Regions from separate parts of the Thermovenabulum sp. genome, predicted to be linked through region 1. Evidence: riboswitches for the same ligand, from Rfam matches in the RefSeq annotation. Region 1 holds a riboswitch; each other region holds the start of a gene.
What was found. Region 1 has a riboswitch for thiamine pyrophosphate ahead of thiT (energy-coupled thiamine transporter ThiT). Riboswitches for the same ligand answer to the same signal wherever they lie in the genome.
Positions count from the first base shown of each region.

Region 1 (10,666 bases):
ACATTGGGTTTTCCTATTATCGTTAGTTGTTTCAAAATATCCCCCCTTTCAACAACCAATGTATTTTTATATATTCTTATTCTTATATGTCTTTTTAAATTCATATTAAAAATAGAAAATAAAAAAAGCGCGGTTATTCATTACCTCGCTTATAATTTTCACATAAGTCTTTTAGTGTTATTGATTGAGCTGTATTTAAAATATTATCGTTTATTTTTTTCCATACGTTTCTTGTCACGCATCTATCTTTATTATCACAATAACTAATACCTTCATTTAAACAATCCACAAGAGTAATGGATCCTTCCAGAACAGATAAGATATCGGCTACGGTTATTTCTTCGGGGTTTCTAGATAAAATATATCCTCCTTGAGACCCTCGAATGCTTTTTACCAGATTTGCATTTTTAAGTAATGTGATAATTTGCTCTAAATAATTTTCAGATATTTTTTCTTCTTCCGCAATTTTGCTCAAAGGCACCGCACCCTGATTATAATATAGTGCCAATTTAACCATTGCTCTTAGACCATACCGAGATCTTGTTGATAACCTCAAAGAAATTACCTCCCGTCTTTTAAAAAAGGTATGTTAAAAAATACCTGATTTCCTATAGAAATAGTATTTTTTTATTTTAAATTTACCACATGTTTTTAGAATTAGTCAATTTTAATGTCAATTCTATAATCAGTATTATTTATTTACAATTAGTATTGTTTATATTAAAATAGTTTAAAATTAAAAAAATTTATTATACTGTCTTATTGTTCACCTTAGGAGGGTAATCATGGATTACAAAAATTTACTGGAAGTAATTTTAACCAATCTCGATGAAGGAATTATAGTAGTAGATAAAAATGCTAACGTTACCTTTTTTAATGAACCTGCTACGGAAATAGCCGGTCTTGACCCCGGTAAAGCCCTCGGCAAGAATATATTAGAACTTTTCCCTGATCTTACAGAAAAGACCAGTACTTTTTATAATGTATTAAAAAATAAAAGGCCTTTAATTGATTATGTACAAACTTATACAAATATAAAAGGCAAAAAGGTTACAATAGTAACTTCCACAATGCCAATCATACAAAATGGCGAACTTATAGGTGCGGTGGAAATATACAGAGATATAACAAATTTAAAAGATTTAGCCGAAAAGATTGTTTCACTCCAAAAAGAGTTATATTATAAATCTAAAAACCCTGAAAAATATAACGGCAACGGAACTATTTATACTTTTGAAGATATTATCGGAAAAAGTAAGATAATCGAGGAGTTAAAAAATAAAGCATACAAGGTTGCAAATAGCGATTCTCCCATTTTCATTTATGGCGAAACGGGTGTGGGGAAGGAACTTTTTGTTCAAGCTATTCACAATGCAAATATTAAACGTTGTAAAAAACCCTTTATTGCACAAAATTGCGCTGCTATACCGAGAACTCTATTGGAAAGTATTTTATTCGGTATTTCAGCAGGTAGCTTTACAGGAGCCAAAGAAAAAGCAGGATTATTCGAATTAGCTAATGAAGGTACATTATACTTAGACGAAATAAATTCAATGGATTTAGAACTTCAAGCTAAACTTTTAAGAGTTCTTCAGGATGGTTTTATAAGAAGAGTTGGTGGAGAAAAGGCTTTCAAAGTAGATGTAAGAATTACAGCATCATCCAATGAAGATCCCAAAATGCTAATTGAAAAAGGTTTATTAAGACAGGATCTTTTCTATAGACTTCATGTTATTTCTTTTTATATTCCCCCTTTAAGAGAAAGGAAAGAAGATATCCCTGTATTAATAGAGCACTTTCTAAACCATTTCAATAAAAAGTTAAATAAAAAAATAATAGGTATTAAAGAAGATGCTTTGACTTTGCTGGTAAACTATCAATGGCCCGGTAATGTGCGAGAGCTTAGATCGGTAATTGAAAATATTGCTAATTTTACTGATAATAGTCTAATATCAACTGATGATATTCCGGATTATATTAAAAGTTTAGCCAATACGTTAAATTATCAAAAATATTATATGGAGGTTCCTGAAAATATACAATCTTTAAAAGAAATGGTGGAAACTTTCGAAAAAAATTTGATAATTTGTACATTGCAAAAAGTTAATGGTAACCTTTCAAAAGCTTCAAGAATACTTAAAATACCCAAGCAAACCCTGCACAATAAAATAAAAAAATATAATATAAAAAAGAAAATAGATTTTTCATAACTTTTTTATAAAAAATCCGGGGTAATCCCCGGATTTTTTATACTTATTTATTTTTTATCCCTATTTATTCTTTCCTTCAACAGTAGCGTAGATGAAATCTGGATCAGATCCACTTGTAAAAGTTCTTACCAAGCCCTGGACATAATCTTTTTTAACCCATATCTTTTCCCTGAAATACAGCGGAATTACCACACCTTTTTCAAGCAGGTATTTTTCTGCTTCAAACATTACTTCATTTCTCTTTTTAAAATCCGATGTGGTTTTTGCAATCTGACATAATTCATTGTATTTTTCGTCAGTCCAACCACTATTTGTCATACCTTCACTTATAGTCCAGTAATCCAAATATGTCATCGGGTCATCGTAATCAGGTCCCCATCGTGTAATCATTACTTCGTAATCACCTTTTCTCATCCTCTGGAGCCTTTCTTTGAAAGTATAAGTTTTTATAGATACATTAATTCCCAGATTTCTAATCAACATATCCTGGATTGCCTCAATTCCTACTTTCGTACCAGAACTATCATCTACAGCTATTTCAATATTTATTTTTGAAGGATCACTGATATTTAATTCCTGCATTGCTTTATTTAGATATTCTTTTGCCTTTTGTACATCAGCTTTTGCTGGATAAAAATCATAAGGATATTCTTCTACAAATTTCTTCTCTAAACCGCTTAAAGTTGGTGGAATATGCCTTGTTGCAGGTTTTGATATGCCTTTAAATGCCATGTTTATATAATCTTCCCTATCAATTGCAAAACCGATTGCTTTTCTAAAGTTTTCATTGCCCAGCCATGGTTTATCTTCTTTTTTCATATTAAATCTTATGAAATATTCATAACTATCCATATAAGTCAGGGCTTTACCTTCGCTTTTTGCTTTATCTACGAGTACAGTTGGCACATCAGCAAAATCAAGCTCATTGTTTTCAAACATCTGGTATGCGGTATTTGGATCAGCAACAATTAAAATTCTAACCCTATCAAGCTTTATTTTATCTTTTGCCCAATAATTCGGGTTTTTCTCCAAAACAATTTCCTGTTCGTGTTTCCATTCCTTAATAATAAAGGGCCCGTTATATACCATTTTATCAGCGTCAGCAGCATATTTTTCACCGTATTTCTCTACCAATTCTTTTTTAGATGGCAAGAATGAGATAAAACCTAAAAGACTTTCAAAATATTTTACCGGCGCTCTTAGAGTAATCTGTAAAGTTTTTTCATCTAAAGCTTTTACTCCTATTTGATTCGGATCATTTATTTTACCGAGATTATAATCCTCTCCGTTTAATATGTAATACCCCTGAAAGGAATAACCGGATGCTACTTTTGGATCCAGTAATCTTTTTATGGAATATTCAAAGTCGTAAGCTGTTACCTTTGTCCCGTCACTCCATTTTGCATCTCTTAAATGAAAGGTATAAACTTTTTTATCCTCAGAAACCTCCCATTTCTCAGCCATACCAGGATATACTTTTCCATCGTAATACCTTACCAAACCTTCGAACACGGCATTTCCTACAATTATTGAATATTGGTCTGTAGCGAGCTGTGGATCAAGAGTGGGTGGTTCCGACGCAATTGAAAACACAAGCTCCTGTGCAGGTTTTGAAGAATTACTGGAACATCCCGCTAAAAAACCCGCAACCATAATAAAGATTAGCAGTAAAGCCGTTGTTTTTTTGAACATTAAAAAACCCCCTCTGCAAAAGTAATAAAAATTTAGTTAAAATTATATCACGATTCAACGATTTAAATCAATAAATGTTTTAATAAAAAAAAATAAATTTAAAAGATTTATTACTAATTTTTTTGTTAAAATTATCTAATATTCTTTAAAACCTTATTATACAGCACAAATCTTATTAAAACAAAAGTAATAATAAATTCCGGTAAAAGATAACTACCATTATATAATGCTGAATACAAATATACATTCATACCTTTTGGAGCATAAGATGCAAAAAATATAACACCGGATAAAAAGTGCGACACAAATCTACCAAAAATACCCAGAAATGACCCTAAAAAAACATTATTTCTAAATAAACCTGCCAGACCTAAAAGCCCAAATGCTAAAGGATAATCAAGGATTACTTGAACAGGATGAACTATATAGGGTTCAACGATTAACTGCAAAAAACCATAAGCGACTCCAGCACTCAAACCCGCGAAGGTCCCATGTCTTAAAGAAAATAAAATAATAGGAACTATACTTCCAAGGGTGACTGAGCCACCATAGGGGGCTTGAAATATTTTTACAAAACTCAATATGAGTGATATTGCTATCATTAATGCTCCTTCGATAAGTACAGTAAAATTTTTGTTTTTCATAAAAAATTCCTCCTTTAACTTAATAAAATTTTAATATAAAAATTTAATATAAAAATAAAAATACCTACCCGAATAGGTAGGCACTTTTATTTTTGATTCAGTGCTTCCCTACGCGGGAATTACCCCGATCAGGTTCATGGGGTCGAAGCATCAATGCTTCCTCTCAGCCCTACGGCTCCCCCAGCACATCAATTTTTTTTATTATAATTATATTATTCGATTTTTCACCATTATACTTAAAATAAAATATTTTTTCAATATCAATTTTGAACGATCAAATTAATTAATACATCAGCTTTAAATAATCCCCCTTCAACTTTTCCTATTATAATTATATCATCCCCTTCTTTAAAATAATCAGAAAACTTGCTAAGTGAAATTGTTCTATTGCCTTTTATTAATAAAGTATTTGTTCCATAATGAATTTCTCTTACTTCCGTACCTTTTTCATTCGTGATTTCTGCTATTATAACCATTATATCTTGATGTATGTATTTTATTTTACCTCTAAAAGCCAAAAGACTTTGCGTTGTAAAAACTTCAACGCTTTTTGCTTCTTCTCCTTCAACAATTGCTCTAATACTATAATCGGGTTTTAAATCATATACCGTAATATTTTTTTTATCTTTTAAAATATCTGTATCCGGAGTAATTACGATATTAACTTCTTCACCTTTTTCATTAAAAATAACTATTTTAGAATAATTTACAGAAGTATGAGAAATTTCTTTTATGGTGCCAGTGATCTCTTTTTTTACCGTCTTAGCCGAGATAGATACTATTCTGTTATATCTAATTACAATGGTCACTTCATCAGATATTTTTAAATCATTTAATTTGGATGTTATTCCATTTTTTATTACTTTTACTTGACTATCTACCTCATATTCCTTTAAATTACCCTCACTATCAATTACAGAAATCAGTGGAACCTTGTTTGCAAAATTAATGGATTTAATTACTCCAAAAATTGTTTTTTCCGCACTTTCTGCAATAATTCTTGTAACACTTCCATTTGTAATCGAGGCGATTACCATGTCTCCTCCCAGAAGCTCGTTAATGCTTGCAGGCTTATCATTTTTTATAGTTTCTATCAAATTGGAAAGTATGTAAGTCTCATTTTCTTTCGATAATGAATTTTCGATTATTATATATGAAGGTGAAACATTCGATACTATCCCTTTTAAAATACCTTTTACTTCTTTATTTTCCCCTGCAACTTCTATCCTCATGATTTTGCCGTTTGATACTGAAATTTTCACTTTTTTACCGATTAGATTCTCGTTTACAGGAATAACATTATTATTCATAAAACATTTGGTATCAGAATTTATTATATAAGAAGAAATGCTACCATCTACTTTTTCTAAAATAAGGTAATTGTTTTGCAGATTTATAGCTTTTATTTTTCCCTCATAGTCTTCTAATTCACTTTCTATTATATTATTGGAATAAATTACTTCTAAATAACTAACATTATTAGACTTTACAATATAATTGACATCCTGATATTTTTTTAAGTCTTTTAATTCTATTTTTAGTAAATTCCCTTTTTCATCTTCTTTGTATATAGAAATATTTTTATCCAGATTATATTTTTTAATAATATTGCCCTGTAAAATTTCTATATTTCCCTCCGATAAATTTAAATTTTCAATTTTACCTTTAAATATCCTCGTATTATTTGTATACTTCACAACTTGATTTAACACTTTAGCAGCCTGTGCACGGGTAATATAATCGTAGGGCTTGAAATTTTCCTTGTCTATACCTGACATAATTTTTTTATCTACAATCAACTGCAGGTATTTTCTTGTCTCAAAGGATAAAGTATAAACATCTTTAAAAGTCAAATTTAAAATCTTAATAGAATTTGCTTCTTTTTCTAAACCTAAGGCTTTAACAATAAAAATTACTGCCTCGTATCTTTTTAAATTTTCTTCTGGCCTAAAATTCTTAAAGTCATCTCCTGTAATAATTCCCTTTTCAATAGAATAAGCTATATATTCTTTTGCCCAACTCTGAATTTTTCCTTGATTGGGAAAATCTTTTGGCAGTAATTTTCCTTTTACTTTGCTCTCTTCTTCCAACGCTTTTATTAGCATTACTATAAATTCCTGCCTTTTTATAGGGTCTGCAGGTGCAAAAATATCTTGGGCTTTTCCAGATACTACTCCTAAATTATACATTTTGTCAATAAATGGTCTTGCCCACTCAAATTTTTTGTCATCCAAATCTTTAAAAGGTAATGCGAACACTATAGTCGGGAAAAATGCAATTAAATAAAAAACCAAGTAAACTACAAAAAATCCTCTTAATAGCTTGTAATATGCTTTTTTCAACATATCAACCCCTTTCCTTTTTTCTTCTATTATTACAATTTCGACAATTATCCATATGTTTCCTTCATTAAAAAAATAAAAAATAGCAGCATTACTCAGCCGCATTCAAAAGATAATTTATAAAGCTTTCAGCATTTGGTGAAAGAGTCCTACCTTTTTTTGTTACTATGTAAAAATCTCTCAGCATTTTAATACCTTTTATTCTAAAAGTTTTTAAAATACCAGTATTTTTATAATCTTCAATGGCCCTATTGGAAATAACTGAAATTCCTACTCCTGCTTTTACAGCCTGTATTATAGCTTCTGTACTGCCTAACTCAGCTATAATTTTTAGTTTTTCAAGAGATAAACCTTTTTGTATTAAATATCTTTCAAAGGCTTTCCTTGTACCTGATTTTTTCTCCCTAATAACCAAAGGATATCTAATAAGTTCTTCAAAATCAATTTCTTCATCGTCGCTCAAATTAAATTTTGAGATTACCACCAATTCATCATTACAAAAGGGGATAAATTCCAGACTGGAATTATTGATAAAAGTGCCTACAATACCTATTTCATTATTTTCCCCCTCGATTGAATTTATTACTTCCATTGAATCCTTTTGTACAATTATAATTTTCAGTTTCGGATGCATTTCTAAAAATTTTTTTATTTTTAATGGTAGTATATATACAGCTGGAACAGAGCTTGAATATAATCTTAATTCCCCCTCTATTTTATTCATATACTTATAAAGTAGGAATAAAGCTTCATCCTTTGTCCTTAAAATTTTGACAGCTCCATTATACAAAATACGACCGAAAGGAGTTAACTCCACTTCCCTTCCTTTTCTATCAAAAAGTTTTACTTCCAACTCTCTTTCTAAGGATAAAATATGTGAACTTATTGTGGGTTGAGTTAAAAATAAAAGGTCAGCAGCTTTAGAAAAACTTTTTGTTTCAGCAACCTTTACAAAAGCTTCTAATTGATGAAAATCCATAAAATCAACCACCCAAAAATTATTTAGATATTTTATAAACTTGAACTTATACCTGTTCCTGCTTAAGATTAATCACATAAATATTATCATAAATTAAAAAAAACTTCTATTTATTAAATTTATAATTTCTATATTTATTATAGAATTTTTCTATTGTTGTTTTGTATTAATTGACAAAAAAAGGTTTTAATGAAATACTCAAAGTATAAGAAAAATATTTAAGAGAAGGGATAATAATGAAATATATTTATTTTGACAATGCTGCAACCTCATATCCCAAACCTATAATGGTTTTAAATGCAATGCAAGAATATTTTTTAAATATAGGGGCTAGCCCCGGACGGGGTGGATATAAAAATAGTATTAACGCAGGGAGGATAATTTTTGAAGCCAGAAGTAAATTAAAAAAACTATTTAATGCCCCAAAGGAAGAAAATATCATTTTTACTTTAAATATTACCCACGCTATAAATTTTTCTTTAAATAGCCTTTTAAAACCAGGGGATCATGTTATAACCAGCTCTATGGAACATAATTCTGTAATAAGGCCCTTAAGGTTCCTTGAAAAAAACAGAAATATCGAATTAAGTATAATAAATTGCAGTAAAGAAGGTATTTTAGATCCCGGTGAAATTAGAAAAGCAATAAAAAGAAATACAAAACTTATTGTTCTAACCCATGCATCCAATGTAACAGGAACAATAATGCCGGTTGAAGAAATATCAAAAATAAAACAAGAATATGAAATTTTTTTACTTCTTGATACCGCCCAGACTGCCGGCTTTTTAGACATTGATTTTAAAAAGCTAAATTTAGATATCTTAGCCTTCACAGGTCATAAAAGTCTTTTAGGACCCCAGGGTACAGGGGGACTTGTCATAAGTGATCCTATGGCAGAAATTCTTATCCCTTTTATACACGGTGGCACGGGCAGTAAATCAGAAAATGAATTTCAGCCGGATTTTCTACCAGATAAATTTGAAGCAGGTACGCCAAACACCATAGGAATTGCAGGACTATCAGCAGCACTTGATTTTTTAGAAAAAGAAAATATAAAAAAAATAAGGGCTCACGAACTGAGATTGACTGAACGATTCATCGAAACCATCAAAGAAATTCCCGAAATAACACTTTACGGCACAGGCAATAAGGATAGAAGAGTATCCACAGTATCTATTACTGTTAAAGATTTTGATCCATCTTTTTTAGCATATAAATTAGATAATATTTACAATATAATGGTACGTCCCGGGCTTCACTGTGCTCCCCTTGCTCATAAAACCATTGGTACGTTTCCTCACGGTACTTTAAGATTTAGCTTTGGTTATTTCAATACTATGGAAGAAGTAGAATTTGCTTTAAAAGCTCTTATTAAAATAATTAAAGAAGGTGAATAGCTTGAAAAATATAAGATTAACAGATCTTTCATGTAGTGCCGGATGAGCATCAAAAGTACCGCCGCAGGTGCTGGCGGAGGTTCTCAAAAATATCCCCGCGATGAAAAATGAATTCCTATTGGTTGGCATAGAAACCTCCGATGATGCTGCAGTATATAAAATTGATGAAACAACAGCTTTAATACACACAATAGATTTTTTTACACCGATAATTGATGATCCATATTTATTTGGTAAAATTGCTGCTTGCAATTCGTTAAGCGATGTATACGCAATGGGAGGCACTCCTTTACTTGCATTAAATATCGTAGGATTTCCGGAAGAATTGGTAGAAGATATTTTGCCTTTAGTATTAAAAGGCGGAGCTGATATGGTAAGAGAATCCGGAGCAATTATAGCTGGCGGTCATACAATAAAAAATCCCGAAGCCTTTTATGGATTATCCGTAATAGGTAAGGTTCATCCTGAAAAAATCACCACTAACTCTCTTTCTAAGCCCGGAGATATCTTAATATTAACTAAACCTATCGGAACGGGAATTATCTCAACTGCTTATAAAGCTCAAATGATAAAAGATGAAATTTTAGAGAAAGCTATAGAAGTAATGTGCACTTTAAATAATAAAGCATCCTATTGCGCCGTTTCAGCCGGAGTAAAAGCTATAACCGATATTACCGGCTTTGGATTACTGGGCCACGCCTTTGAAATGGCAGAGGCTTCTAATGTTTCTTTTGAAATAGAAGTAGATAAAGTACCCATCATTGAGGGAACCCTTGAACTTGCTTCTATTGGATTATTACCAGCAGGCCTTTATGCTAATAAAAAATATTTAAAAGAAAATATCGAATTGAAAAAAGAAGTAAGTGAAGAAATTTTTGATATATTATTTGATCCTCAAACTTCGGGTGGCCTTTTGATTTCTTGCCCCGAAGATAAATTAGATATGTTATATGCTAACTTTAAACAACAAAACTTTAAAGATGCTTATATTATTGGACGTGTCATTGAAAAAAAAGAAAAAAGAATATGTTTAAAATAAAAAGCGAGGGAAATCCCCGCTTCTTATTTTTTATATATTATTTTTTCATCTACACTTTGTATATCATTACATCCTGTTAAAATCATAGCCTGTTTTAGCTCTTTTGCAATTTTTTCTAATATAAATTTAACACCTTCTTTTCCTCCTCCAAAAGCACCTATTATAACTGGTCTACCCACCAGTACCGCATCGGCTCCAAGAGCTAAATATTTTAAAACATCAACTCCGGACCGCACACCACCGTCTGCAAAAATAGTAATCTTGCCTTTTACCTTCTTTGCAATATTTGGTAAGACTTCAGCTACACCCGGCGTATAATCCAGTATTCTCCCACCGTGATTTGACACTACTATAGCTTTGGCT
Region 1 is NZ_JBNARB010000020.1:22,872-33,537, forward strand. It holds gene ACPLOV_RS09595 (GTPase) at 1-104, opposite strand, end outside; gene ACPLOV_RS09600 (RrF2 family transcriptional regulator) at 134-556, opposite strand; gene ACPLOV_RS09605 (sigma-54 interaction domain-containing protein) at 786-2,210, shown strand; gene ACPLOV_RS09610 (peptide ABC transporter substrate-binding protein) at 2,271-3,902, opposite strand; gene thiT (energy-coupled thiamine transporter ThiT) at 4,034-4,546, opposite strand; TPP riboswitch at 4,635-4,738, opposite strand; gene ACPLOV_RS09620 (S-layer homology domain-containing protein) at 4,807-6,891, opposite strand; gene ACPLOV_RS09625 (selenium metabolism-associated LysR family transcriptional regulator) at 6,980-7,867, opposite strand; gene ACPLOV_RS09630 (aminotransferase class V-fold PLP-dependent enzyme) at 8,104-9,264, shown strand; gene selD (selenide, water dikinase SelD) at 9,266-10,303, shown strand; gene ACPLOV_RS09640 (alpha-hydroxy-acid oxidizing protein) at 10,327-10,666, opposite strand, start outside.

Region 2 (10,666 bases), on a different contig from region 1:
TTACCTTTCGATTGCAAAAAGGGCATACTTTTTCATAGCGTATGGGAGTGCCGCATTCCCTGTGTATTTGCCTGAAGCTCAGATTCTTTCTTTCGGTAGCCGCATACATTTTTACAGGGACGTTTACAAGCCCAAAACTGATGGAACCCCTCCAGAGAGCCCGCATCAAGTATCACCTCCTCATTTTAATATTTCTCATTTAAAAATTTATTATCCTTAAAAACAAATAATTTATTATTAAGCTTTATAAATTGTACAGTATAAAGCTGATTCTTTTTAACCTGTCATTTACAATGTTCCAATCCACATTTTGAATAAATGCCTTTATATAGTCAGCTTTTCTCGTACCGTAATCTATAAAATAGGCATGCTCATATACATCCATTACCAGCAAAGCGATGGCGTTTTGAACTACACCATAGTCATGGGCATCCAGTAAATAATTATGAAGCCTTCCATCCCGGAGGTCGTATACCAGGATTGCCCAGCCTCTTGCCGAAATTCCTGTAGTTATGAAATCCTCTCTCCAGGTATTAAAAGAACCAAAATCCCTCTCGATAAGCCTTAATAGTTCCCCTTGACGGATCTCTCCCGACCCACCCAGGTTTTCAAAGTACAGCTCGTGAAGGATTACACCATCGATGGCATAGGTCTCGGCTTTCTTCAGCCCGCGGAATTCACTGTAGGTGGAATTGGCTTTTGCCCTGTCTGCGGTTAAAAGCAGGTCTCTTATTTCATTTATCTTGTTTACATAGCCTAAATACAAAACCTCATAGTGTTCCAGTATCTGACGTTCCGAGAACCCCGGCATTATCAATAACCTGGGATTTAACGGAATTGGATTTATATTATTTCCACTAACTTTCATATTGACCCTCCTTTGAATTGTTCAGTAATAAAATATTATGCCAAAGGCTTTTTTGTGAAAAAGCCTTTGGCATTTCACAGATTCATCTATTCACCGTTAAATTTTAATTATCATTATCCCGGATATGACCGTGTTTGTGTCCGTGCCCGGGGCCAGGTTTTGGGCAATCTTCTTCCATCATTTCCAGCAAATCAACGACTTTTTCAAATTTGAACTGCAGCAGCATTTCTTTTTTTATGATCATTTGTAAAATTTCCTTAACGCTTTTTTGTAATTTTATTAGGTCCCCAGGATTTGATACTTTTTCCGTTACCTTCTGTATTTTTTCACCTTCAGCATTTAGTATATGGGCAAGAGCAGCTTCTTCTAAGGCTATTGACTCCAATATATCTATTACACTTTCTTCAAAATCTCTCTCGGGTATTACCGGCATCGACATCTATTATCACTCCTTAAATCCTTTATTTCAATTTATTTTACTATTAGAATATGATTTCCTTTAAAAAATAGTTCATAAGTTTGAAAAACTTGATTTTTTGTGCTGAAATAAAATTCTTTTTAAAAAAATAACCTTTATAAAAGGCTTTCGGACTAAATCCCGAAAGCCTTTTTCTTAACAATTGCTCTTATCCTTATTAAGGTACTTTGCAATTATATCCATGGCACAAAACTTGCCGCACATAGTACAGGTCTTTACATCCGATGAATTTCTCTCTTGCCTGTATTTTCTTGCCTTTTTTGGGTCTATTGAAAGCTTAATTTGTTCTTCCCAATCAAGGTTTTTTCGAGCTTTTGCCATTTTTAAATCCCTTTCCCATGCACCCGGAATGCCTTTTACTATATCCGCCGCATGAGCCGCAATTTTAGATGCAATAACCCCAATCCTTACATCTTCCTCATCAGGCAGTCCTAAGTGCTCTGCTGGAGTTACATAGCAGAGAAAATCAGCCCCCGCCCAAGCAGCTAAAGCCCCTCCTATTGCAGCAGCGATGTGGTCGTAACCCGCAGCAATATCGGTCACAAGAGGCCCCAAGACGTAAAAGGGTGCTTCATGGCAGAGCCTTTTTTGAAGCCGAATATTGGCCTCGATCTGGTCAAGGGGCACATGTCCGGGTCCTTCCACCATCACCTGCACTCCCTGTTTTACCGCTTCCTGTACCAGCTCCCCAAGTATTAAAAGCTCCTGAATTTGCGCCCTATCGGTAGCATCGGCAAGGCATCCCGGCCTTAAGCCGTCTCCCAAACTCAAAGTAACATCGTATTTTTTCGCTATTTCAAGTAGCCTGTCAAAGTGTTCATACAGGGGATTTTGTTTTTCGTTTTTAAGCATCCAGGCGGTTATGAAGGAACCGCCCCTGCTTACTATGTCCGTTATCCTGCCCTCCCTGCGAAGCCTTTCCACCGCCTCCAAGGTAAGGCCGCAGTGGACGGTCATAAAATCCACACCTTCTTCTGCCTGCTTTTCTATTACTTCAAAAAGTTCCTCTTCGGTAAAGTCTATGATACTCCCGTATTTATTTTGCGCCATAACTCCCACTTCATAAATCGGCACCGTCCCAACAGGGACATCGACTTCTGTAAGAATAACCTTTCTTATTGCCCCGATATCCCCCCCGGTAGAAAGATCCATTATCGTATCTGCCCCGGCTTCTACCGCGACAATTGCTTTTGATAATTCCGATTCTAAAAAAGGGTATTTTTCGGATGTGCCTATATTTGCATTAACCTTGGTTGAAAGGCCCTTCCCTATTCCGCACGGTTTTAATCCCCTGTGATTCGGATTAAAAGGAATTACTATCTTACCTGTAGCTACTCCCTCTCTTACTTTTTCTGGACTTATTCCTTCTTTTTCCGCTACTTCCTTCATTGCTTCGGTTATAATACCCTTTTTGGCCGCTTCTAACTGAGTCATCTTTTCCCCTCCAATTTTTAAAATAATTAACCCATGTTTCTTTTTATTATATTCTTTAAGAACCTTACATTTTCAGAAACATCTCCCTTTAAAATAGCTGAAATACAGCACACACCTTTTATGTTGTATTTTAGAACTTCTTGAATATTTTCCTTAGAAATTCCACCTATTGCTAAAATGGGAATAGGTATTTTTTCTGTAATTTCCTTCAAGGTTTGCAAGCCAACGTATTTTGCGTCTTTTTTTGACGGTGTAGGAAAAATTGCACCCACGCCTATATAATCTGCACCGTATTTATAGGCCTCTTCAGCCTCTTTTAGGCTTGAAGCAGAAACACCTATTATTTTTTTATAACCAATTACTTCTCTCACAACTTTTGCAGGTAACTCCTCCTGCCCTAAATGCACACCATCAGCATCAACAGCAATTGCTATATCCACTCTATCGTTTATTATCAAAGGCACTCCGTATTTCTTCGTAACTTCCCTTAACTTTAGTCCCATCTCATAAAACTCCCTATCGGAGATATTTTTTTCTCTAAGCTGTACAACGGTAACCCCTGCATTTATTGCTTCCTCCACCGCATCAAAAAGACTTCTGCCTTTTAGATAAGTTCTATCGGTTACGAGATACAGGGAGTAATCCACATTTTTCATGCCAAAAGCACCTCTTTTAAATTAATTATTGAATCTAATGCAAAAATGGTTTACGGGTCCCCATCCCCTTCCGATATTTCCCGAAGTTTTTATTGCGCGGGTAATATAAAGCTTAGCATACGCCACCGCTTTTTTTATATCCATACCTTTTGCCAAATTGGCACAAATGGCCGCCGAAAACGTGCAGCCGGTGCCGTGGGTGTTTTTTGTATTAATTTTTTCTTCCTCAAAAAATACGAAATTTTCTTCTCCTAAGTATAAAATATCGATAGCCTTATTCCCCTCTAAATGCCCTCCTTTTATAAGAACTGTCCTGCAGCCCAATTTGGCAATATCCTTTGCAGCCTTTTTCATCTCCTCTATATTTTTTATTTTTCTTTCCGCAATTACCTCTGCTTCTTCCCTGTTGGGAGTAATGATTAAAGCCTTCGGTACTAATTTTTCAATCAAAGTTTTTATGGCATCTTTTTCTAAAAGCCTGTGACCGGATTTTGAAATCATCACGGGGTCCAGGATTATTTTCTCCGGTTTGTATTCTTCAAGGCCTTCAGAAATTGCTTCGATAATTTCCTTCGTCGAAACCATGCCAATTTTCACCGCATCGGGGAATAAGTCTTCAAAAACCGCTTTCATCTGAAGATAGACCATATCTTCTGAAATATTTTGCACCCCCAGCACCCCGAGGGTATTTTGAGCGGTAACCGACGTAATTACTGACATCCCATAGACTCCGTGGCTGAAAAAGGTTTTTAAATCCGCCTGAATTCCCGCCCCTCCGCCGGAATCGGAGCCAGCAATGGTTAAAGCAAGTTTCATAATTTTTCACCCCTTAAAATTTTATTTTAGTGTGCATTTAAATAATCCGAAATCAATTTTGCCGCTTTCTTACCCGATAAAAGCATTCCTCCGAAAATTGGCCCCATCCTGTATCCGCCGTAAACATTATTTGCAGCCATTCCCGAAACAAAAAGACCCGGGGCTATCATTTTCGTATTATTAATTACATCCTCTTCTCCCTTTTCTGCATTCATAAAAAATTCGTTCACCAAATCGACTTTAGTTCTTTTATTATAAAGATTTACCAGTACTGCCTCATGCCCTGTGGCATCCAAAACGGCCCTTGAAACAAGCACCATGGGATCAACGTGAAGTTTTTGAAGTTCTATTGCTGAATTATTAACTACAACTCCTGAAATTTTTTCGTCAATATAATATAAATCTACTACTGAAATTAAATTAAAGATTTTAATATTATTGAAGGAAGTTGTTTTTGCAATTAGACTGCTGGCAAAACTTATTGAAGATACTATTAACGCATTTTCCTCTTCCTTATACGGTATTTCTAACTCTTTTAAAATTCCTTCCACATCCTTTTGCAAAATCACCCTGTTAAAGCTCATTGCTCCTCCCCATATTCCTCCACCGGGCGAAAGTTTTTTATCCAAAACTGTTACCTTGAATCCCTTTTGGGCAAGTAGAATAGCACAATAAAGACCTGATGGCCCAGCACCTGCAATAATTACATCCGATGAAACGGCATCGTAGAGGTCTTCAAAATAACTTTTGAGAATCAATCTGCTAATTTTTTCATCTGAAACAGGATTTGTAATATTTTTCATCATAAAAGCCATCTCCTTTTCTTTAAATTTTTTTACTTTTTAAAATAAAAGTGCCTACCCGAATAGGTAGGCACAAATTTTCAGCTCTGTGCTTCCCTACGCGGGCATTATCCCGGTCAGGTTCGAGGGGTCGAAGCATTAAAGCTTCCTCTCAGCCTTTCGGCTCCCCCAGCACGTATCCTATAAATTTTATTAAATTTTTATTACAGCTTTTCGAAAATTATACCTTATTTTTTCGTAAAAATCCACTATAAAAAATATATTAAAAAATTCTTCTTTCCCTTTTAAAGCTCCAGAATAATCTTTTTAATAACATCTCCCATTTCGGAGGTTGTTAACACCTTCCCTGCACCTTCTTTAATGTCGTAAGTCCTGTAGCCCAGCTCTAAGCTTTTTTCTACCGCATCTTTTATACACCTTGCCGCTTCCTTTTCATCAAAAGAGTATTCCAGCATCATTGCCGCGGACAAAATACAGGCGATGGGGTTTGCGATACCTTTACCCGCTATATCCGGTGCCGAACCGTGGCAGGGTTCGTATAAAAAAGGCCCTTTTTCTCCTATGCTTGCCGATGGCAGCATACCTATGGAACCGGTTAGTACCGATGCCTCATCACTTAAGATATCCCCAAAAGTGTTCTCGGTTAAAATAACATCAAACTGTCCCGGATTTAATACAAGTTGCATGGCGCAGTTATCCACATACATGTGAGAAAGCTCCACATCAGGATATTCTTTGCTTACCTCTTCCACAACTTCTCTCCACAACTTTGAGGTTTCAAGCACATTGGCTTTATCTACGGAAGTTACCTTTTTTCTCCTTCTTTTTGCTGCTTCAAAAGCAACCCGGGCCACCCTTTTTACTTCTTCGCTTGTATAAACCATTGTATCAAATGCCCTTACCGTTTGCCCTGTATTTTCTCTCCCTCGAGGCGTCCCGAAATAAAGCCCCCCGGTTAATTCTCTCACTATAAGTAAATCCAGATTTCCACTAATTATATTATTTTTCAGCGGAGAAGAATCCGCCAAAAAACGATAACAAACAGCGGGCCTGAGGTTGGCAAATAGATTTAGCTCCTTCCTCAATTTGAGGATTGCCTGTTCCGGCCGGAGCTCTCTTTTCAAATTATCCCACTTTGCGCCTCCCACCGCCCCAAAAAGCACCGCATCGGAAGCCTTCGCAAGATTAAGGGTTTCCTCGGGAAGAGGTACTCCAAATGCCTCGAAAGCTGCTCCGCCTACCAGTCCTTCTTTGAAATTGAATTTAATGCCGAATCTTTCCTGGACAGCATATAAAACCTTTATAGCTTCGTTTATAACCTCCGGGCCAATACCATCCCCGGGAAGGAGGGCTATATTATACATTTTTTTGCCCTCCTCCTGCAAAGTTCAGTAGTCCGCCGGCTTTAATTATATCATTTATAAACCCGGGAAAGGGTTTTGCGTAGAATATTTCCCCGCTCGTGATATTTTTTATTTCCCCGGTATCGGTATCCACCATAACCTCTTCCCCCGCTTTTATCCCTTCCACCGCCTCCGAAGATTCCAATATGGGAAGGCCTATGTTTATAGCATTCCTGTAAAAAATCCTGGCAAAGGATTTTGCAATAACACAGCTAATACCCGCTTCCTTAATAGCAATGGGGGCATGTTCTCTCGAACTCCCGCACCCGAAATTTTTCCCGGCTACTATTATATCTCCCGGTTGAATTTTTTTAGAAAAACCCGGGAATATATCTTCCATACAATGCTCCGCAAGCTCCCTGGGGTCCGTAGTATTTAAAAATCTTGCCGGGATAATCACATCGGTATCCACATTATCCGGAAAAACCCACACCCTTCCTTTATATATCATTTTTTATCACCTCCATGGGATGCACTATTTTCCCTTTTACCGCAGAAGCTGCTGCCACCGCCGGATTTGTCAGGTATATTTCGCTTTCGGGATGTCCCATTCGTCCAACGAAGTTTCTATTGGTAGTGGAAACAGCCCTTTCACCCTTTGCCAGTATGCCCATATGCCCTCCAAGACACGGCCCGCAGGTAGGTGTACTGACCGCCGCACCTGCTTCTACGAATACCTCCATTATTCCCTCCTTTATCATTTGTAGATAAACCTCCTGCGTTGCGGGTATTACTATCATCCTTACATAAGGATGGACCCGATTTCCCCTCAAAACTTTTGCAGCCATCCTCATATCTTCAATCCTTCCGTTGGTGCAGGAGCCGATAACCACCTGATCTATAGTAATATCTCCTACCTCAGAAATATTGACGGAATTTTCGGGAAGGTGTGGGAGGGCAACCTGTGGCTCCAACTTTGATACATCGTATTCCCTTATATCACAGTATTCTGCATTATCATCGCTTTTAAATATTTTATAGGGTTTCTGAGCCCTTGCTTTAACGTAATCCAATGTGACCTCATCGGGTTCCATAATACCGTTTTTTGCTCCCGCTTCTATCGCCATATTTGTAATGGTGAGCCTTTCATCTACGGTAAGGTATTTTAATGCTTCCCCCGAAAATTCCATGGCTCTGTAAAGCGCTCCGTCCACCCCTATGTCCTTAATTGTAAAAAGTATCAAATCCTTTCCGGTGACAAAGGGAGCGGGTTTTCCCCTGTAGATAAACTTCATGCTTTCAGGCACCTTAAACCAGCATTTTCCCGTCATCATGGCAAAAGCGATGTCCGTACTTCCAACTCCTGTAGAAAACGCGCCCAAAGCTCCATAGGTGCACGTATGAGAATCGGCACCTATTACAAGATCTCCCGGACCTACGAGACCTTTTTCGGGAAGAAGGGCATGCTCAATGCCCATTCTCCCCACTTCGTAATAATGAGTAATATCATGCTTTCGGGCAAAATCCCTTAAAGCTTTGGAAAGCTCAGCAGATTTTATATCCTTGTTAGGCGTAAAATGATCAGGTATTAGGGCAATTTTTTCCTTATCGAATACCTCTTTACCCCCAGCCCTTTCGAATTCCTTAATTGCCACAGGCCCGGTAATGTCGTTGGCAAGCACCAGGTCCACGTCTGCCATAATCAGTTCCCCGGGTTCCACAAAATCCCTGCCCGCGTGTTCTGCCAGTATTTTTTGCGTTATTGTCATCCCCATATTTTTTATTCCTCCTCATTAGTTTCCGCCGGTTTATTTCCATTGCTGTTGTAAAGGGTTTTATTGAGGGCATCCGTATAGGCCCTGGCGCTGGCCTCAATTATATCGGTGCTCAAACCCCTGCCGGTGAAAATTTTTCCGTCTTTCTCTATCCTTACCACAACCTCTCCTATAGCGTCCTTCCCCGCTGAGACCGATTTTATCGAATAGTCAACTAATTTACAATTTATATTACACGCCCTTTCTAAGGCTTTATAGGTCGCATCTACGGGCCCGTTTCCAGTAGCCGCCTCCTCCACGGTATTCCCCTGGATTTTTACTCTTACGGTAGAAGTAGCAATTGCTTGATTGCCGCTGGAGGTTTGAAAATACTCTAACTCTATCAGCTGGGGTATTTTTGTCACCTGTTCTTCCACAATTGCCTCGATATCGCTGTCCGTAATCTCCTTTTTCTTATCGGCCAGGTCTTTGAATCTCTCAAAAGCCCTGTTTGTTTCCTCCTCCGAGAGCTCGTATCCGAGTTCTTTCAACCTCTGGACAAAGGCATGGCGCCCGGAAAGTTTGCCAAGCACTATTCTATTGGATGTAAGCCCAATGGATTCCGGTGTCATTATTTCATAAGTAGATTTTTCCGAAAGCACTCCGTGCTGGTGTATTCCGGATGCATGGGCAAAGGCATTGGCCCCGACTATGGCTTTATTTGGCTGGACGTGTATCCCCGTCAGGGTGCTTACAACCTTGCTGGTCCTGTAAATCTGCCTGGTATCAATATTTAAATCCACCTTATAAATGTCCTTTCTTGTCACAAGGGCCATCACCAGCTCTTCTAAGGCAGCATTTCCGGCCCTTTCCCCCAGGCCGTTTATCGTGCACTCTACCTGAGTCGCCCCATTCACAACCGCAGCAAGGGAATTGGCAACCGCCATCCCCAGGTCATTATGGCAGTGTACGCTGATTTTTACCCTATCCATTTCGGGAACCCTTTCCCTTAACGTCCGTATAAGGTTTGCAAATTCTTCAGGTGTTGTATAACCCACCGTATCCGGGATGTTTATAACCGTTGCCCCGGCCTTAATTGTCTGGGAAAACAGTTTGCATAAAAATTCCACGTCGGATCTGGTGGCATCTTCTGCCGAAAATTCCACATCTTCAAAATAAGATTTTGCCCTTTTCACCGCTTCCACTGCAGCCTCCAGCACCTGCTCGGGGCTCATTTTAAGCTTATATTGCATGTGTATGGGAGAAGATGCTATAAAGGTATGGATCCTGGGGCTTTCTGCATTTTTTAGCGCTTCCGCAGCTCTATCTATATCCTTAAAGTTAGCCCTGGCAAGTCCCGCTATAACAGGCCCCTTGACATTTTCCGCTATGGTTTTAACCGCATTAAAATCTCCGTTGGATGCAATGGGAAAACCCGCTTCTATAACATCCACTTTAAGTTTTGCCAGCTGCCGGGCTATCTCCAATTTCTCGTATACGTTTAAAGCCACCCCCGGGGTTTGCTCTCCATCCCTCAACGTTGTATCAAAGATCTCCACTTTCCTTACCATAAAAATCCCTCCATCAATCTTTTTCTTCTTCTTCCACTTTGATGGTCTTAGGACCCCTGTTCATGGCAATAAGGCCGGTCCTGACCAGCTCCTTAATCCCGAAGGGCCTTACCAGTTCTTCAAAAGCGTTTATTTTGTCCTTATCTCCCGTAAGTTCTATAATCATTGACCTTCTGCTGACATCAACTATATTTGCCCGGAATATTTCGGCAATCTGTATTATTTCGGACCTGTTTTTGGGTTCCGCATCTACCTTAATCAGGACAAGCTCCCTGCTGACGGAATCATCAGAGCTAATCTTGCTTACCTTGATGACATCCACCAATTTATTTAATTGTTTTTTTACCTGTTCCACTATATATTCATCGCCTTCAACAACTATGGTCATGCGGGAAATTTCGGGGTTTTCCGTTGTACCGACGGCCAAACTGTCTATATTAAATCCCCGCCTGCTGAAAAGTCCCGCCACCCTGGATAATACTCCCGGATGATTTTCTACCAGCACTGAAAGTATAGTCTTCACCTTTTCACCCTCCAATCATCTTATTTATGGGTGAACCGTTCAATACCATCGGGTAAACATTTTCTTTTATATCCACCACACATTCCAATAGAAAACTGCCTTCTTCCGATAGCATCCGGTCTACCGCCCCCGGCAGCTCTTTTCGGCTTTCTATCCTCTCTGCCTTTATACCGTAGCTTTCAGCTAATTTGACAAAGTCCGGTGTAAATTTGAAATTAACCTGATGGTATCTTCCGTCGCAGTAAAACTCCTGAAGCTGTCTCACAAGCCCCAAACCGCCGTTATTAAAAAGAACCATTTTTACTGCCAGGTTATTTTCGACAATTGTCGCCATCTCCGCTAAATTCATCTGGAAGCTTCCATCCCCGGCAAAGTTTATTACGGTTTTCCCCGGGTTTGCAAATTTTGCTCCGATTGCTG
Region 2 is NZ_JBNARB010000001.1:30,579-41,244, reverse strand. It holds gene ACPLOV_RS00210 (Ku protein) at 1-166, opposite strand, end outside; gene ACPLOV_RS00205 (superoxide dismutase) at 245-868, opposite strand; gene ACPLOV_RS00200 (hypothetical protein) at 972-1,307, opposite strand; gene thiC (phosphomethylpyrimidine synthase ThiC) at 1,482-2,780, opposite strand; gene thiE (thiamine phosphate synthase) at 2,807-3,427, opposite strand; gene thiD (bifunctional hydroxymethylpyrimidine kinase/phosphomethylpyrimidine kinase) at 3,458-4,252, opposite strand; gene ACPLOV_RS00180 (sulfide-dependent adenosine diphosphate thiazole synthase) at 4,279-5,058, opposite strand; TPP riboswitch at 5,132-5,235, opposite strand; gene leuB (3-isopropylmalate dehydrogenase) at 5,340-6,419, opposite strand; gene leuD (3-isopropylmalate dehydratase small subunit) at 6,412-6,909, opposite strand; gene leuC (3-isopropylmalate dehydratase large subunit) at 6,899-8,173, opposite strand; gene ACPLOV_RS00160 (2-isopropylmalate synthase) at 8,179-9,723, opposite strand; gene ilvN (acetolactate synthase small subunit) at 9,737-10,246, opposite strand; gene ilvB (biosynthetic-type acetolactate synthase large subunit) at 10,251-10,666, opposite strand, start outside.
Region 2: it holds a riboswitch for thiamine pyrophosphate, as region 1 does, so the genes downstream of both, ACPLOV_RS00180 (sulfide-dependent adenosine diphosphate thiazole synthase) here and thiT (energy-coupled thiamine transporter ThiT) in region 1, are expected to answer to the same signal.

Region 3 (10,666 bases), on a different contig from region 1:
TGTAATGGTATCAATTATTGGCGCATAGGTGCTTGGACGACCTATACCTTTTTCTTCCAGGGTCTTTACCAGCATAGCTTCAGTGAATCTCGGAGGTGGCTGAGTAAAATGCTGCTCGGCCTTTAAGTCTTTTAAAGCAAGCTCCTGCCCTTCATTTAAATCCGGAAGCATCATTTCTTCTTTTTCCTGTTCCTCATCGGCTCCTTCTATATAGACTACCATAAAACCTTTAAACTTCATATGTGAACCTGTTGCTTTAAAAATATATTCTCCGGCTTTAATATCCACAGAAACATAATCATATATGGCGGGTGCCATCTGGCTGGCTATAAACCTTTCCCAAATAAGTTTATAAAGCTTATACTGGTCTTCTGACAGGGAATCCTTTATCTTTTCAGGGGTTCTGTAAACGGATGTGGGTCTTATAGCTTCGTGGGCATCCTGTATATTCTTTTTCTGCTTTTGCTGAACCGGAGAATCATTAATAAAATCCTTACCAAAATTTTCGGCAATGTATTTTTTAGCTTCTAACTGGGCTTGTTCAGATATTCTTGTGGAATCCGTTCGTATATAAGTAACAAGACCCACCGTACCCTCATCTTTTATATCAAGTCCCTCATAAAGCTGTTGGGCAATCATCATGGTTTTTTTAGCGGTAAATCCCAACTTTCGTGAAGCTTCTTGCTGCATAGTGCTTGTTGTAAAAGGCAATGAAGGATTTCTCTTTCTTTCTCCTTTTTTAACTTCCAAAACCGTGAATTTTTCTTCCTTTAAGTCATTTACTATTTTTTCCGCTTGTTCCTTATTATTAATAGAAATTTTTTCGCCCTTTTGGGAAAAGAGCTTAGCTAAAAAAGTAGATTTAGAAATCTCTTCCATTAATTCTGCTTCAATTGTCCAGTATTCTTCAGGTACAAAATTCCTGATCTCATTTTCTCTATCGCAAATTAGCCTGACGGCTACCGATTGTACTCTTCCGGCACTTAAACCTCTTTTTATTTTTTTCCATAATATGGGGCTAATCATATAACCCACAAGTCTATCTAAAACACGCCTGGCTTGCTGAGCATTCACAAGGTTTTTATTTATTGTTCGCGGGGATTTGATTGAATTAGTTACGGCATTTTTAGTAATTTCATGGAATTCCACCCGGCAAGGCAAATCCTGTGGGATTCCTAAAAGTTGAGCTAAATGCCAGGAAATAGCTTCTCCTTCCCGGTCAGGGTCGGTTGCAAGATATATTTTTTCTACTTTTGCAGCTTCCTTTTTAAGATTATCAATTATAGAACCCTTTCCTCTAATTGTAATATATTTTGGTTCAAAGCCATCTTCTATATCTATTCCCAATTGACTTTTGGGCAGATCTCTAACATGTCCCATGGAAGCAGCTACTTTAAAATTTTTACCCAAAAATTTACTTATTGTCTTTGCCTTTGCCGGAGATTCAACGATAATAAGTGACTTGGCCACAATAACCACCTCAATTCCTTATTACATATCCTCCTGCGATTTGAGAAATTATTCCCTTTAACTGCAATTTTGTTAATATTTCATTAATCTTAGCCGGAGAATAATCAGTTTTCATTCCCAGAATTTCTTTATGTATCGGAGTAAAATCGATAATTTTTAGAATTTCCCTTTCTTCTTTCGATAAACTTAATTCCTCTTTTTTTACACTTGTAGAGTTTTTCCCACTATAAAAATTATTTCCAATATTTAATTCCATTAAAACATCTTCATCATTTTCTACTAATTTTGCTCCCTGCTTTATAAGCTTATGAGGTCCCTTGCTCATCGGACTGTATATCATTCCGGGAACTGCAAAAACCTCTCTCCCCTGTTCTAAAGCAAAATCCGCAGTAATCAAAGCACCGCTCCTTTCTCCCGCCTCCACTACTACTACTCCCAGAGATAAACCGCTGATTATTCTATTTCTCGCAGGAAAGTTGTAAGGAAGTGGTTCGGTGCCTACGGGAAAACTTGTTATGATTGCTCCTTTCTCCGCAATCTCTTGAAATAATTTATTATTTTCGGGAGGGTAAATTATGTCAATTCCCGTGCCTAAGACTGCAACTGTACTACCTTCTACCTTTAATGCTCCTTTATGGGCAAAAGAATCTATACCTTTTGCCAGTCCGCTTATGATATTAAGATTTCTTTTTGCTAATTTTGCAGCCAGTTCTTCAGCAACCTTTTTACCGTATTCGGTAGGTTTTCTCGTACCTACAATTGCAATACTTTCTTTTTTTAAAAGCTCTTTTTTACCTTTTACATAGATAACCAAAGGAGGGTCGTAGATCTCTTTTAACAATTGAGGATAATCCTTATCGTCAATGGTTATAATTGTACAACCCTTTTTTTCAGCCTTCTCTATTTCTTTTAAAGGATTGAATTCTTTTAAGCCAAATAATATTTTTTCTGCTATTTTATCCGAGATATTGGGAATTTTTAAAAGCTCCTCTTTATTTGCTTTTCTCAATTCCTTCAAGCTATTGTACACACTTAAAATATTTTTTGCTCTAATATAACCAATATTCTCTATAAGATTTAAAAAAATAATAATTTCTTTTCTCTCTTCAATCATTTTAATTCTCCATATAATCTTTGAAATATTTAAAATTCAATTCCTTCCTGTGCAGGTACTCCCTTTTCATAATGGTGCTTTATTTCTCTTACTTCACTAACCATATCCGCCATTGATATCAATTTTTCAGTGGCATATCTTCCTGTTAAAACTAATGTGGTATGATGCTTTTTTAAATCTATCAGACTTAATACATCTTCTTCTTTTAAAAGCCCAAAATCCACAGCTACATTTATTTCATCAAGGATTACCAAATCATGTTCTCCTTTTTCCAAAACCTCTTTTGCAAGCTCAAGTCCCTCTTCTGCAAGCTTTATATCCAATGGGTCAGGATTACCTTTTTTTACGAACGTATCTTGCCCTTTCTGTATTATAGTAAAGTTCGGTAGATATTTCGAGGCTTGTATTTCTCCATAATTAGAATTACCTTTCATAAACTGTATCATGAATACCTTTTGACCATGGCCGATAGCTCTTAAAGCAAGGCCTAACGCTGCAGTAGTTTTGCCCTTACCATTGCCCGTATATAAAAGCATCAATCCTCTTTTTGACATATTTTTCACTCCTATTTACAATTTATATCATTATCTTTTTAATAGCAGGTTTATCCAAAAAACCTAAGCAAAATAATATCATTCTGAAATGTTTACTTCAACAGTTTTATTATATTTCTTTTAATATTTAAAAAATCTTTTCATCTATTATTTTTTAGAGTTATTATTTCCTTAATTTATTAAATAATATCACGTCAAAATATTTTTATTTAACTGAACTGATAAATTTAGAAAAAACAAATATGTTATAATTATTAAAAAGGGGGTAACATAAATGAGAATAAACTTTTGCGGTGCTGCAAAACTGGTAACAGGCTCCTGTTATTACATCGAAACAGAAAATAGAAGATTTTTAATAGACTGTGGAATGTTTCAAGGTGAGAAAAGCGAATTAAACTTTGAGCCCTTCCCTTTCGATCCACGGAGTTTAGATTTTGTAATAATTACCCATTCACATATTGATCATATAGGAAGATTACCTTTACTATTTAAAAGTGGTTTTAACGGTAGTATATTTGCCACTTCCGCAACTGCTGATTTAATGGAAATAATGTTAAAAGATAGTGCTCACATCCAGGAGCTGGAAAGCAAGTGGCAAAATAAAAAAAGACAGAGAAAAGGGCTGGTACCAATCAAGCCATTATACACTGTAGAAGACACCCTGCGAATACCGGAATATATAATTAAGTGCCCCTACGACAAGTGGATTGTTATTGATGAAAATATTCATATAATGTTTAAGGATGCCGGACATTTATTGGGTTCTTCGATTATAATTTTAAAAATCAAAGAAAAAAATAATGAAATTCTAATAACCTTTTCCGGTGATTTAGGAAATTATAATATGCCAATAATTAGAGATTATGAATATATTGATTATACCGATTATTTAATTATAGAATCAACTTACGGAGATAGATTACACGATAAAACCGAAGAAATAAAAAAATTATATGATATTATAATTAACACGGTAAAAAAAGGCGGAAATGTAATTATTCCAGCCTTTTCAGTAGGGCGAGCTCAGGAAATCTTATATTTGCTGAATTATTATGTAGACATTGAAAAGAGAAAAGAACTTTCCAATATAGAAATATACCTTGATAGCCCCCTTGCAAAGGAAGCTCTCGAAATTTACGAAAAGCATAAAGAATGTTACGATGAAGAAGCTATTAACCTTCTGAGCCGGGATATAGATATTTTAAGATTCAATAACCTGTATACTACTTCCAGTGCAGAAGAATCAATGGCATTAAACGATAAAAACGGCATTGTAATTATCTCATCCAGCGGTATGTGTGAAGCCGGAAGAATAAAACATCACCTGAAACACAACATCTGGAAGGATACCACATCCATAGTATTCGTAGGTTACCAGGCTGAAGGAACCCTCGGCAGAAAAATACTGGATAAGGCAAAAAAAGTTAGAATTTTCGGTGAAGAGATGGTTGTAAAAGCAAAGGTTTATAATCTTACCGGCCTTTCCGGACATGCCGATATAGCAGGACTAATAAACTGGGTAAAAAATATAAAAAACGGAGTCTCGAAAAAAATATTTATAACTCATGGAGAAGAAAAGGCTTCTGAAAACTTTAAAAAAGAAATAGAAAAATTTCTAAATGTTAGCATATTAATACCCGATCTTTTTGAAAAAGTAGAGCTATAAGTCATCTACCCTATTAATATAAATTCTTTTTTTGTCATTTATGGCAAAAAAGTACAGGGAAAATAATATTGTGCAGCTTAACCCTAAGGCAATAAACGCTTTATCTATGTTAAGAATCTGGGCAAAAGAGCCTGATATTAAACTGCCCAAGGGTGTTGTACCGGCAAAAATCATAGTGTACAGGCTCATAACTCTCCCTCTATATTCATCCGAAGAAGAAAGCTGTAAAGATGAATTAGCGGTAGTTGTAAAAAGAATTGCAGAAAACCCCGCCAACATGAACAAAATTGATGAAAAATGGTAATTTTTATTGATTCCAATTAAAACAAATATTAATGAGGAAAATATCAAAGAAAAATAAAGAGTTTTTATATTAGGCCTTTTATTACTTTTAACTGCTACAAAAAGTGCCCCAAATAGAGCACCGATTCCCATTGAGGAAAGCAGAAAACCGTATCCTGCTTCATCTCTATGCAAAACATATTTTGTATACAGGGGAATTAATACGTTAAAATTCATTATAAACACATTCATTATAAAGAGTAATATTATTGTTTGCAAAATAATTTTATTTCTTCTGGTATATTTTAAGCCTTCCAAAATATCTATTAGCATTTTATTGTTTTTCTTTGTATTCATGGGCTTTATGCCCACATCAATTAAAAAAAGACCTATTAATACCGCAATAAAACTTAATCCATTCAATAAAAAACAAATACTCATTCCAACATTTTTAAGAAGGATTCCCGCAATTGCAGGACCTATTATCCTTGCAAGGTTGAAATTCATAGAATTAAGCGCAACAGCATTATAAAGCAATTCCTGGCCGGCCAATTCTATAACAAAAGATTGTCTAACAGGCATATCGAAAGTATTTACTACCCCAATTAATAAACCAAAAATTAGTATGATGAAGTAATTTATTATTTTCTTCCAGGTCAAAAGTGATAACAAAAAGGCTAATAGCATTAATAAACTCTGAGTAAATATCAATAACTTTTTCTTTGGAAAATGATCGGCTATAGTTCCCGCCAAAAGGGACAAAAATAATTGGGGTGTAAATTGAACCGCATTAAATAGCCCCACCAAAAAGGCAGAATTCGTTAACGTTAAAACAAGCCAAGAAAGCGCAGTATTCTGGAGCCAGGTACCAATAAGAGAAATGCACTGTCCCATCCAAAAATATTTAAAATTCTTAGATTTAAAAGCTTCAAAAGGATTTCTTATACCGTTCATTTCGATATCCTACTCCTGATTTTAATATTAGGTTTATCCTATTTCGAATATTTATTTTATCATTTTTTAAAGAAATTTAAAGTAAATTTTATACTAAAATATTTCTATTATTAAAACATAATATTATAAAATTTTCTAATAGAAGGTGAAAAAATTATGAAAAATTTTTCTTTGGGTATTGACCTTGGAGGCACAAAAATTGCTACCTGTATTATCGATAATAACGGTAATATTTTTGCCAAGGTTGAGGTGCCCACTTTAGCAAAAGAAGGGCCCGAAAAAGTAATTTCAAGAATGAAAAAAAGTGTTTATGATGTTCTAAGTCAAATAAATTTATCATTGAATGAAATTGCAGGAATAGGTATAGGAGTTCCCGGTCCTATAGACGTAGAAAAGGGAATCATTCAGAATCCGCCAAACCTTCCCGGATGGAAGGATATCTCATTATGTTCAATTATGGCCCGGGAATTTAATACAAAAATAATTGTAGAAAATGATGCCAATTCAGCGGCTCTTGGAGAATTTTTATTCGGAGCCGGAAAGGGAGTTAAAAATTTTATTTACATAACAATAAGCACAGGTATAGGAGCTGGAATCTTTATTGATGGTAAGCTCTTCAAAGGTATAGGAGGAAATGCTGGAGAGGCAGGCCATATGACTATTAATTTCGAAGGTCCTATATGCGAATGCGGAAACTCGGGATGCTGGGAAGCCTATGCTTCGGGCACTGCTTTGGCAAGGTTCGCCAAAGAAGGAATTTTATCAGGGATAAAAACAAAAATAATTGAAAAAGCCCGAAATGAAGAAATTAATGCAGAACACGTTTTTTCTGCCGCAAGAGAAGGTGATAATTTTGCTTTAACCCTCGTGGAGAATGAAGGATATTATCTTGGTGTGGGGCTTGCTAATCTGATAAATATCTTCAATCCCGGGCTCATTGCCATCGGAGGCGGGCTTACTCAATGCTGGGATATGTTTTATTCAAAGATGATGCGTACCGTTGAAGAAAGATCTCTACCTACTAACCTTAAACACCTTGAAATCGTAAAAGCCAAATTGGATAAAGATGCAGGTGCAATAGGCGCGGCATCATTGGTTTTTGTATAAGGTAAAACTTTTTATTATTCTACCTTATATTTTGAACCTTCGATTATCTTTTCTTCAGTTATATTATAAAGTTCATCAAAAAAATTTATTTTGAAACTTGCCGGACCGTAAATATTAGATTTTTTTGCCGCAAGTTCACCGCTAATGCCAAAAACTACTAAAGCTGCAACGGTAGCTCTAAAATAATCTTTTTCTACTCCACAAAAACTCCCAATAACCGACGTTAACATGCATCCCGTACCAGTAATCGTGCCCATTAAATAGTGACCATTATTAACAAGGGCTATTCTTTCTCCATCTGTAACTATATCTGTGGCACCTGAAACCACAATTATAGTATTCAATCTTTTGGCCAGTTCCTTAGAAGCAGGCAAAAGATTTTCACTACTTTTTACCGCTTCCACACCCCTTATTTCTCCTCCTGCACCGGCAAGGGTACCTATTTCTGCACTATTACCTTTTATTACGGAAACTTTCACTTCGTTCAGTATTCTCCAGGTGCTTTCCGTCCGTAAAGGTGTTGCTCCTGCTCCTACAGGATCAAGCACAACGGGGATTCCCATCTGATTCGCTTTTTTTCCAGCTTTTATCATCGCTTCTACCTGCTCTTTCGTAAGTGTACCTATATTGAGGACTAAACACGAAGCAGCCATTACCATATCCTCTACTTCTTCAAGGGCATGAGCCATAACAGGTAGTGCTCCCACTGCCAGTGTAACATTTGCACAGTCATTCACGGTCACCATATTAGTAATATGGTGTATAAGGGGTTTATTTTCCCTGACTTTTTTTAAAATCCCGGAAATCATTTTCATACCTCCGTTTTTTTATGATTTATTTAATTATTTTGAAATTGTAGAACAAATAAAAAATCGTACCCAGCGGTACGATTTATGCTTTTACTACCTTCCCTCCGCTGGCATTACCCAAACAGGTTCAAGGGTTCGGGAAAAATTTCCCGTCTCAGCCGCTTAAGCAGCACCCCCGGTAGTCTACTATTCTTTTTTGATATTTTATCCTGAAATAATCCTGCTGTCAATGCACTAAAATAGCCTTTTTTGACATTCAACTATTTTCTCGTTTTTTTAAAGAATGTCCGTAATCAGTTCCTATTACCCTTCCTATGGAGTAAATTCTTCTTTTTATACACAAATTGCACTGCTGTGCACTTTCATTTATACAAATTTTGTTGGGATATAAAGTATAATGTTCCCGGTATTTCATAGGAGTTACATTGGGCATAATAACGTTTGCACCAGCCATCAGAGCTTTTTCCCTGCCATCCTCCGGTCTCAAAGTAGCAAGAGCTGTAGTAGCCGGGATATGAGTATTTTTCGTTACTATCCTTGTCAAAGCAATTACTTTGAGGGTCATCTCGGCAGTACCACTGGGATTGCCTGCAAGAGGTGTATCGGGGTGACAAATATAAGGACCTACCCCTATCATATCAAGATCAAGTTTTTTAAACATTAATATATCCTCAGCCAGGTCTTCAATGGTTTGACCGGGTAATCCTATCATTATTCCCGAACCAGTTTGGTATCCTATTTGTTTTAGCCACTTCAAAATATTAATACGATTTTCAAAGCTTGAATCCGGATGAAGCTTAGCATAAAGCTCGGGATTTGATGTCTCAAATCTCATTAAATATCTATCAGCTCCCGCCTCATAAAGTTTTTCATACTCTTCATAAGAACGTTCACCGATGCTTAGCGTAATGGCAATATCTATATTATCTTTTATCCTTTTTATAAGTTCTGTAAGCTTATTCAGAGTATAGTACATATCTTCCCCCGATTGCAGCACAACAGTTTTATAACCCAATCTTGAAGCCAATAATACGGTTTCAAAAATTTCATCAATCTCCATGCGATAACGTTTAACTTTCTTATTATCCCTGCGTATTCCGCAATAAAGGCAATTATTCCTGCAATAATTTGAAAACTCAATCAGTCCTCTAAGATGAACCTCATCTCCGACATACTTTTTTCTTATTTTATCAGCTTTCTGATAAAGAATTTCTAACTTTTCCGGGTCTTCTAAAGAAAGAATATAGCAGAGTTCTTCCTTATTAAGCTCCACTTCCGAATCTATTTTTTCCCATATTTCATTTAGCATATAAATTCCTCCCAAAGATATCTTTTATTAATTTTTAGAAAGTTAAACTATACCATAATTTTTTCAACATAAGGGGAGGTCATAAGTCCTAACATTGTGCCATAATTCATTTTGAAATCAATTATTGACCCAACTCTTATTTCTTTAAGTGAATTTGTTACATCAAGAATAAGGTGATCACTGCTGGCCCCGAGGATATTTATATGATCCTCATCTGGAATTAATCCTTCTATCCTGCAATCCTGTTTTCCCAGAGCTACTATTGCTCTTTTCATGGGTCCTTTATCCTCGAAAACAGGAATGTTACCAAAAGCATCCCTTCCTATTTCTCCAATAGGCTTTGAAGGCTTTATTTTGACCTCTATTACTTGCGTTTTAAGGATCACCGTATTCTGATAAGTGTTAGGGATCTTTCGAAAGTTTGTTGAATCCGTACCTAAAAGAATAGCTTCACCAATCCTTAATTGATTAATGCGGCGGGGTAAAATCCCTTCTTCAACCATTTTTAAAGTAGCGGTATTACCTCCCGAAATGGTTTTTACTCGAATTCCATAACATTTTTCCAATTCCTCAGCTATTTCCACCAAAATTGAGGTATTTTCTATTGAAGGGAGTACTCCTCCATAACACCCCACATTGGTACCTATTCCCTCAAATTCTATTCCGGGAAGTTCTAAAATCTTTCCTACTAAGTCTTTAACATCTTCAGGCATGACTCCTTCCCTTAAATCCCCTACATCAACCATTAATATAATTTTATGTACTTTACCATTTGTAACTGCTTTTTGAGAAATTAATTTTATTGCTTCAAATTCCGAATTAAAACTACCATCCGCAAAATTTACTACATCGTTTATTTCGGAGGGCATGGGAATCCGAATAAGGTATACAGGTAAATTTACACCATAACTCTTTAATTTTACAATATTTTTTATACGTGAATCCCCCAGTTTTTTTACTCCGCCTTCGATCATCGTTCGCACTACAGGTTCTAAAGCACATACGCCTTTTGTGATTCCCATCACTTCTATACCGTATTTGTTACACAGTTCTACGATATTCATCGCATTCTTTTTTATCAAAGATAAATTTATTTCTACCCTTGGATAGGTCAAAATACCACCTCCGAAAACTATAGCCCATAGTATTTTTCTAAGTTTCTGTATTGTAATGCTTCAGCAATATGCCTTTCACTTATTCTTTCTTCTCCCTCTAAATCAGCTATGGTACGGGATACTTTTAATATCCTGTTTAAAGCCCTTGCACTTAATTTTAATTTTTCAAAAGCTTCTTTTAAAAGAAGTTTTTCTGTTTTTCCAATTGAACAGAATTTATTAATTAAAGCACCACTCAATTCTGAATTATATAAAATCCCGTGATTTTTATATCTTTCAATTTGAA
Region 3 is NZ_JBNARB010000005.1:24,003-34,668, reverse strand. It holds gene topA (type I DNA topoisomerase) at 1-1,470, opposite strand, end outside; gene dprA (DNA-processing protein DprA) at 1,481-2,584, opposite strand; gene cobO (cob(I)yrinic acid a,c-diamide adenosyltransferase) at 2,614-3,138, opposite strand; gene ACPLOV_RS03950 (MBL fold metallo-hydrolase RNA specificity domain-containing protein) at 3,413-4,804, shown strand; gene ACPLOV_RS03945 (MFS transporter) at 4,799-6,040, opposite strand; gene ACPLOV_RS03940 (ROK family protein) at 6,197-7,147, shown strand; gene thiM (hydroxyethylthiazole kinase) at 7,162-7,956, opposite strand; TPP riboswitch at 8,038-8,143, opposite strand; gene hydE ([FeFe] hydrogenase H-cluster radical SAM maturase HydE) at 8,213-9,265, opposite strand; gene ACPLOV_RS03925 (alanine/ornithine racemase family PLP-dependent enzyme) at 9,313-10,380, opposite strand; gene ACPLOV_RS03920 (YifB family Mg chelatase-like AAA ATPase) at 10,398-10,666, opposite strand, start outside.
Region 3: it holds a riboswitch for thiamine pyrophosphate, as region 1 does, so the genes downstream of both, thiM (hydroxyethylthiazole kinase) here and thiT (energy-coupled thiamine transporter ThiT) in region 1, are expected to answer to the same signal.